Regions from separate parts of the Ancylobacter sp. TW_SC_1 genome, predicted to be linked through region 2. Evidence: predicted binding sites of a transcription regulator. Region 2 holds the regulator's gene; the other holds the start of a gene.
What was found. The regulator LexA, encoded in region 2, represses DNA repair genes until DNA is damaged. The targets are predictions, from matches to a motif close to TGTTCNNNNTGTGTTCNG.
Positions count from the first base shown of each region.

Region 1 (3,406 bases), 640 kb from region 2:
GCCGACCCGACCCTGTCGGCGCTCGACAGCGAGATGGGCGCGCTCTGGTTCGCCTATAGCCGCTTTCCGCTGCTGATGGGCGCCAGCGGCGCCCGGCGCGACGAGGCGCAGGATTTCCTCGCCACGCGCGCCAAGTGCGGCGCCGATGCCGCCTGCATCGCCCGCGTCTACCGGACCCGCATCGGCGTGCTCAGGAAAGAGGTGGCATGGGCCATCGACAATCTGGCCCGGCAGGCGGACGCGGACCCGGCGTCCTCCCCGTCCCTGCCGCAGCCGGTGAGCGCGCGCATCGCCGCCTTCGGCCCGCAGTGCCGCGATCTCGGCGGCACGCCCGACGCGGAAAGCCGGCCGCAGGTGGCGACCGCCGATCTCGACCGCGACGGCAGGCCGGACTACGTGCTGGACAGCGCCAGCCTGCGCTGCGAGGGCGTCGCCACCGCCTATTGCGCCAATGACGGCTGCTCGATCGCGGTCGCCCTGTCGAGCGCCGGCTACGCGCCGCTCGACCTGCGCGGCGCCAACCCGACGCTGGCGCTCGACTACAAGGCCAACAGCCTGTCGCTCTGGGTCGATCGCTTCCAATGCGGCGATGCCAAGCCGGGCGAGGCCTGCTGGGGCACCTGGCGGTGGGACGGCGGCGCCCTCAAGGCGAGCTTCGCCGTCCGCCCGCAATGACGGCTCACGGAAAAAGCGCGATCTGCTCCAGACCCGTCGTCTCGGGATAGCCGAGCACGAGGTTCATGTTCTGCACCGCCTGGCCGGAGGCGCCCTTCACCAGATTGTCGGTCGTCGAGATGACGATGACGCGGTCCGGCGCGCGGTCCTTGACCACGCCGATGAAGGCCATGTTCGAGCCCTTGACGAAGCGCGACTGCGGCACCTGGCCGAGGGGCAGCACATGCACGAAGGCCTCGCCCTTGTAGAAATCGGCCAGCACGCGGTGCACGCCCTCCGCCCCGACGCCGGCGCCGGTCTTGAGGTAGATGGTCGCGTAGATGCCGCGGTTCATCGGCACGAGGTGCGGCGTGAAGCTCGGCGCGAGGCTGCGCCCGGCGGCCTTGGAGAACTCCTGGTCGAGCTCCGCCATGTGCCGGTGGCCGCCGACGCCATAGGCGTGCATGCCGTCCGTCACCTCGGTGTAGAGCAGGTTCTCCTTGGCCGAGCGGCCGGCACCGGTCACGCCGCTCTTGGCGTCGATGACGATGTGCTCGGGGTCGATGGCGCCGGCCTCGATCAGCGGCACCACCGGCAGGATGGCCGTCGTCGTGTAGCAGCCGGGATTGGCCACCAGCCGCGCCTTGCGGATGTCGTCGCGATACAGCTCGACGACGCCGTAGACGGCTTCCTGCTGCAGTTCCAGCGCCTGATGGGGATGGCCGTACCAGCGCTCATAGGCGCCGTCGTCGCGCAGCCGGAAGTCGGCCGACAGGTCGACCACCTTCACATGCGGCGCGGTCTCGAACACGTTCTTGATCACCAGCTGCGTGGTGCCGTGCGGCAGCGCGCAGAAGACGAGGTCGACGTCCTTCCACGCCACCTGCTCGATGGTGATCAGCTTCGGCAGGCTGAAGGGGGCGAACTGCGGAAAAACGTCCGCCACCGCCTGCCCGGCCTTGCGGTCGGCGGTCAGCGCGACGATCTCCACGCGCGGATGGCGCAGCAGCAGGCGCAGCAGCTCCGAGCCGGTATAGCCCGAGGCCCCGAGGATGGCGATCCGCGCCTTGCTGTCCGTCATGGTGGCGACCCTTTCCTGCCGGCGCGGCCCTCCCCGATGGACGGCGGCGCGCATTGGACGTGCGCCATTACACCTTATGCATGTCCGGCGAAAGACAAGAGGGGCGCGCCGCGTGCATGGCCGATCCGCCATGTTCACGGAGCGTTCCGGTTTCGCACCGCGCCTGCCATAGTGCTATGCAGACCGAATCATCCTCCTTGAGATGCGAGCCGAACCCGCGCCCATGTCGAATTCCGACGACCTCTTCGCCGCAGTCCCCTCCCCGCGCCCCGTCCGCCCGGCCACCCGGCCCGTGCCAGCCGGCGCGCGCGACGCGACGCCCGGCGAGAACGGCTATACCGCCGCGGATATCGAGGTGCTGGAGGGGCTGGAGCCGGTGCGGCGCCGGCCGGGCATGTATATTGGCGGCACCGACGAGAAGGCGCTGCACCACCTTTTCGCCGAGGTGATCGACAATTCGATGGACGAGGCCGTCGCCGGCCATGCCAGCTTCATCGAGGTCGAGCTGACCGAGGACGGCTTCCTCACCGTGACCGACAACGGGCGCGGCATCCCGATCGAGAACCACCCGAAATATCCCGGCAAGTCGGCGCTGGAGGTGATCCTCACCACGCTGCACGCCGGCGGCAAGTTCGACAGCAAGGTCTACGAGACCTCCGGCGGCCTGCACGGCGTCGGCGTGTCCGTCGTCAACGCGCTGTCCGACGTGCTGGAGGTCGAGGTCGCGCGCGGCCAGACCCTCTACCGCCAGACCTATTCGCGCGGCCTGCCGCAGGGGCCGATCCAGGAAGTCGGCCGCGTGCTGAACCGGCGCGGCACGCGGGTGAGCTTCCACCCCGACGCGCAGATCTTCGGCGAGGGCGCGCGCTTCAAGCCCGCCCGCGTCTTCAAGATGGCGCGCTCCAAGGCCTATCTCTTCGGCGGCGTGGAAATCCGCTGGAGCTGCGATGCCGCGCTGGTGGCGGGTAGCGACATACCCGAGAAGGCGGTGTTCCGTTTCCCCGGCGGCCTGAAGGACTATCTCGCCGCCGACATCGAGGGCCACACGCTGGTCCATCCCGACATCTTCGCGGGCAAGACCTCGCGGCCCGGCGGGCACGGCTCGGCCGAATGGGCGGTGGCCTGGCTCGGCGACGCGGACGGCGCCGTCTCCTCCTATTGCAACACCATTCCCACCGCCGAGGGCGGCACGCATGAGGCGGGACTGCGCGCGGTGCTGCTGAAGGGCCTGCGCGACCACGCCGAGCGTACCGGCAACGCCAAGCGCGCCGCCATCGTCACCTCCGACGACATCATGGCCGGCTGCGCCGCCATGCTCTCGGTCTTCGTGCGCGAGCCGGAATTCCAGGGGCAGACCAAGGAGAAACTCGCCACCGCCGAGGCGACGCGCATCGTCGAGAGCGCGCTGCGCGACCCGTTCGACCACTGGCTCGGCGGCAACCCGGCGCAGGCGAGCCGGCTGCTCGACTGGGTGGTGGAGCGCGCCGACGAGCGCCTGCGCCGCCGGCAGGAGAAGGAAATCTCCCGCAAGACGGCGGTGCGCAAGCTGCGCCTGCCGGGCAAGCTGGCCGACTGCTCGAACAACTCGGCCGCCGGGTCGGAACTGTTCATCGTCGAGGGCGACTCGGCCGGCGGCTCGGCCAAGCAGGCGCGCGAGCGCCAGACCCAGGC
Region 1 is NZ_CM166365.1:3,473,475-3,476,880, forward strand. Features, by position in the region: gene AC1PZ7_RS16335 (lysozyme inhibitor LprI family protein) at 1-675, shown strand, start outside; gene argC (N-acetyl-gamma-glutamyl-phosphate reductase) at 680-1,735, opposite strand; gene parE (DNA topoisomerase IV subunit B) at 1,959-3,406, shown strand, end outside.
Region 1: the regulator LexA is predicted to act here: its motif matches at 1,867-1,884, upstream of parE (DNA topoisomerase IV subunit B).

Region 2 (3,406 bases):
CGGGACTGGCGACCGCGCCCTTCGCGGCGTTCCATTTCCAGCGGCTGGCACCGTTGAGCCTCGTCGCCAATCTCGCCGCGATGCCGGCGGTGTCCTTCGTCGTGATGCCGGCCGGACTGGCCGGCGCGATCCTGATGCCGTTCGGCTGGGATGACGTCGCCTGGCGGGGCATGGGCTGGGGGCTCGACGTGATGGTGCGCGTCTCCGACGTCGTCGCGGGCCTGCCCGGCGCCGATCGCGGCCTGCCGGCGATGCCGATGGCGAGCCTCGTCCTGTTCAGCCTCGCGCTTGTGGTGCTCTGCCTCGCCCGCACCCGGCTGGTCCTGCTGGCGCCGGCTTGCGCGGCCGCGGGCATCTGGGCGGCGGCGACCGAGCCGCGGCCCGATCTGCTGGTGGATACGCAGGCCCGGACGGTGGCGGTGCGCGGGCGGGACGGGCGCCTGATGGTGATGGGCGACGGCGACAAAGGTGTCGCCAGCCGCTTCGCCGTGGAGCAATGGCTGAACGCCGATGGCGACCGCGCCCGCGTCGGCAGCGCCGATCTCACGCGGGGGGGCGCCTGCGATCCGCTCGGCTGCACCCTGCCGCTGCCGGGCGGCGGGCTCGTGGCGCTGTCGCGCCAGCGCGATTCACTGGAGGATGATTGCCGCCTCGCGGCCGTGCTGGTGACGCCCTTCGCCCCGCCCGACGCCTGCGCCGCCACGGTGATCCATCGCGACGACCGCCGCGCGATCGGCGGACTGGCCGGCTATCTCACCGCGGAGGGCGAATGGCGCATCGTGCCGGCGCGACCGCCCGCGGGCACACGACCCTGGGAGCCGAAACCGCCGGAACCTCGCATCCCTGTCCATGCACGGGAGGTCATGCCGCGAGCCGGAGCGGCTTCCAGCGCCGGGCCGGACGCCGACCGTGTTCGAAAAGAATCCGCGCACCGGCGCGATGCGGAAGATGCGGATGCCGGCGTGAGCGCAGCGGATGCGGAAGGCGATGAAACACCGCCCCGCGCGGATGTCGGTATATCCGGCGCCGCTGCCACCGGGCCCGCCGAGCGCTCACCGGCCGCCGAAGAGCAGGCTCAGTAGCGGCGGAACAGCCCGACCAGCCGGCCCTGGATGCGCACGCGGTCCGGGCCGAAGATGCGCGTTTCATAGGCCGGGTTGGCGGCTTCGAGCGCCACCGAGGCGCCCTTGCGGCGCAGGCGCTTCAGCGTCGCTTCCTCGTCGTCGATCAGCGCCACGACGATCTCGCCGGTATTGGCCGAATCGCATTTGCGGATCAGCGCCAGATCGCCGTCCAGAATACCGGCCTCGACCATCGAATCGCCGCGCACCTCTAGTGCGAAGTGCTCCCCGCCCGACAGCATCTCCGGCGGCATGCTGATCGTGTGGTCGCGCGACTGGATGGCCGAGATGGGGGTGCCGGCGGCGATGCGGCCCATGACCGGGACCGACACGACGCGCCGGTCGTCCTCGTCCTCGACCGGCGGGCGTCCCCGGCCGAGATTGCCCTCGATGACGTTCGGCGCGAAGGGGCGGGCGGGCCTGGGCGGCTGCGCGTCCTCCGGCAGGCGGACGACTTCGAGCGCCCGCGCCCGGTTGGGCAGGCGGCGAATGAAGCCGCGCTCCTCCAGCGCCGTGATCAGCCGGTGGATGCCGGACTTCGACCGCAGGTCGAGCGCTTCCTTCATTTCCTCGAAGGAAGGCGGCACGCCGTCCTGCTGGAGGCGTCCATTGATGAACAGGAGCAGCTCATGCTGTTTGCGGGTGAGCATACGGAGAACCCCGTCTGCCGGCCGTTGCCGGAATGAAACAAATCACGAACAAAAGACTATCCGTTCTTATTGTGTTCCACAATGGGTAAAGGGATCGCTAAATGTCCGGCGCGACGTGAAAAGCCGGCGGCGCGCGGCCGGATTTCGCCGGCCGGGCGGCACCAGAGGCGCCAATGGCGGGTCGCGCGGGCGAATCAGACGGTCTGGGCGTACTGCTCGTAGGCGTCGTGGACGATGGCGATGTGGCTGCGCATGGCGCTCGCCGCGCCGTCGCGGTCGCCGCGCAGAATCGCGGTCGTCACCCGGTCATGCTCGATATGCGACAGGGCGAGGCGCCCGAGCGCGCGGAACTGCGCGCGGCGGAAGGGCGAGAGGCGCCGGCGCGTGCCGACGGTGATCTCGATCAGATAGTCGTTGTGGCTGCCGGCATAGATCGAGGTGTGGAACTGCTCGTTCGCCTCGCGATAGGTGGTGAAGTCGCCCTGCCGCATCAGCTCGCCCATGTCGGCATGCAACTGCTCAAGCTGCCGGCGCTCCTGCGGCGTCATGTTGAGCGCGCTGAGGCCGGCGCACAGCGCCTCCAGCTCGGCCATCACCTCGAACATGTTCTGCAGCCGCTCGACGCTCGGGCGCGCCACGACGGCGCCGCGATGCGGGCGGGCGTCGACGAGGCCGGAGGCGGTCAGCTCGCGCAGCGCCTCGCGCACCGGCGTGCGCGACACGCCGAAGCGTCCGGCGAGCGCGGTCTCGTCGAGCGCCGTTCCGGGGGGAAGCAGGCCGCGCGTGATCTCGTCGGCGAGCTGCATGCGCAGCTCCTCGGCGCGCGTCACGCGCCCGCGCCGTCCGACTGCGGCGGGCGGTTCGAGCGGGAAACGGATGGGCAGCACCGACATGAGCGACACGAAACCAGAACGAACAGAGCCAGGACCATCTCCGCCTCATGCATCATTAGCGGCCCCGCCGGGCTTCACCAAGCCCCGCCCTTCACGGTCCGTCGCAGGTAGGCGCGGGGATGGGTCACGGGGCGGCCGGATCGTCGATGATGCTGACATGGGCGGCGACGACCTTCCAGCCTTCCGGCGTACGCATCCAGGTCTGCATCTGGCGGCCGAGCCGGCCGGGCGCGCTCGCACGGCGGAACAGGGTGGAGGCGACGGCCATGTCGCGTCCATAGGTGGTGATCACGGTTCCCTCGAGCGTGCGCTCCAGCCCGACCGGGGAGCGCGCGGCGCGGAAGGCGCGTATCGCCTCGATGCCGTAGAGAATCTCGCCCCCGCCATAGCGGATGGTGCTGGGATGATCCCAGAACAGATCATCCAGCCCGGCCACGTCGTTGCCGACCAGCGCCCGCTCGTAGCGGTCGAACACGGCGCGGACCTCGTCCAGCACCTCGGGATCGTTGATGTCCATCCGCCGCCCTTTGCCCCTGCCGGTCATTGCATTGAGCACACAGGCAGGCGCGGCCGCGGTCAATCCTCGAACGGCAGAATTTCGCAGGGGTCGCCGGCGCGCCCGGCCGGCGCGTGCGGGCGGCGCACCAGCAGCACGTCGGCGCGGGCGAGGTTGCGCAGCATGGAGCTGTCCTGCACGGGGAGCGGGCGCACCACCGGCAGCCCGTCCTCGTGACCCACGATC
Region 2 is NZ_CM166365.1:2,831,914-2,835,319, forward strand. Features, by position in the region: gene AC1PZ7_RS13070 (ComEC/Rec2 family competence protein) at 1-1,082, shown strand, start outside; gene lexA (transcriptional repressor LexA) at 1,076-1,771, opposite strand; gene AC1PZ7_RS13080 (GntR family transcriptional regulator) at 1,966-2,664, opposite strand; gene hpxZ (oxalurate catabolism protein HpxZ) at 2,789-3,181, opposite strand; gene AC1PZ7_RS13090 (molybdopterin molybdotransferase MoeA) at 3,241-3,406, opposite strand, start outside.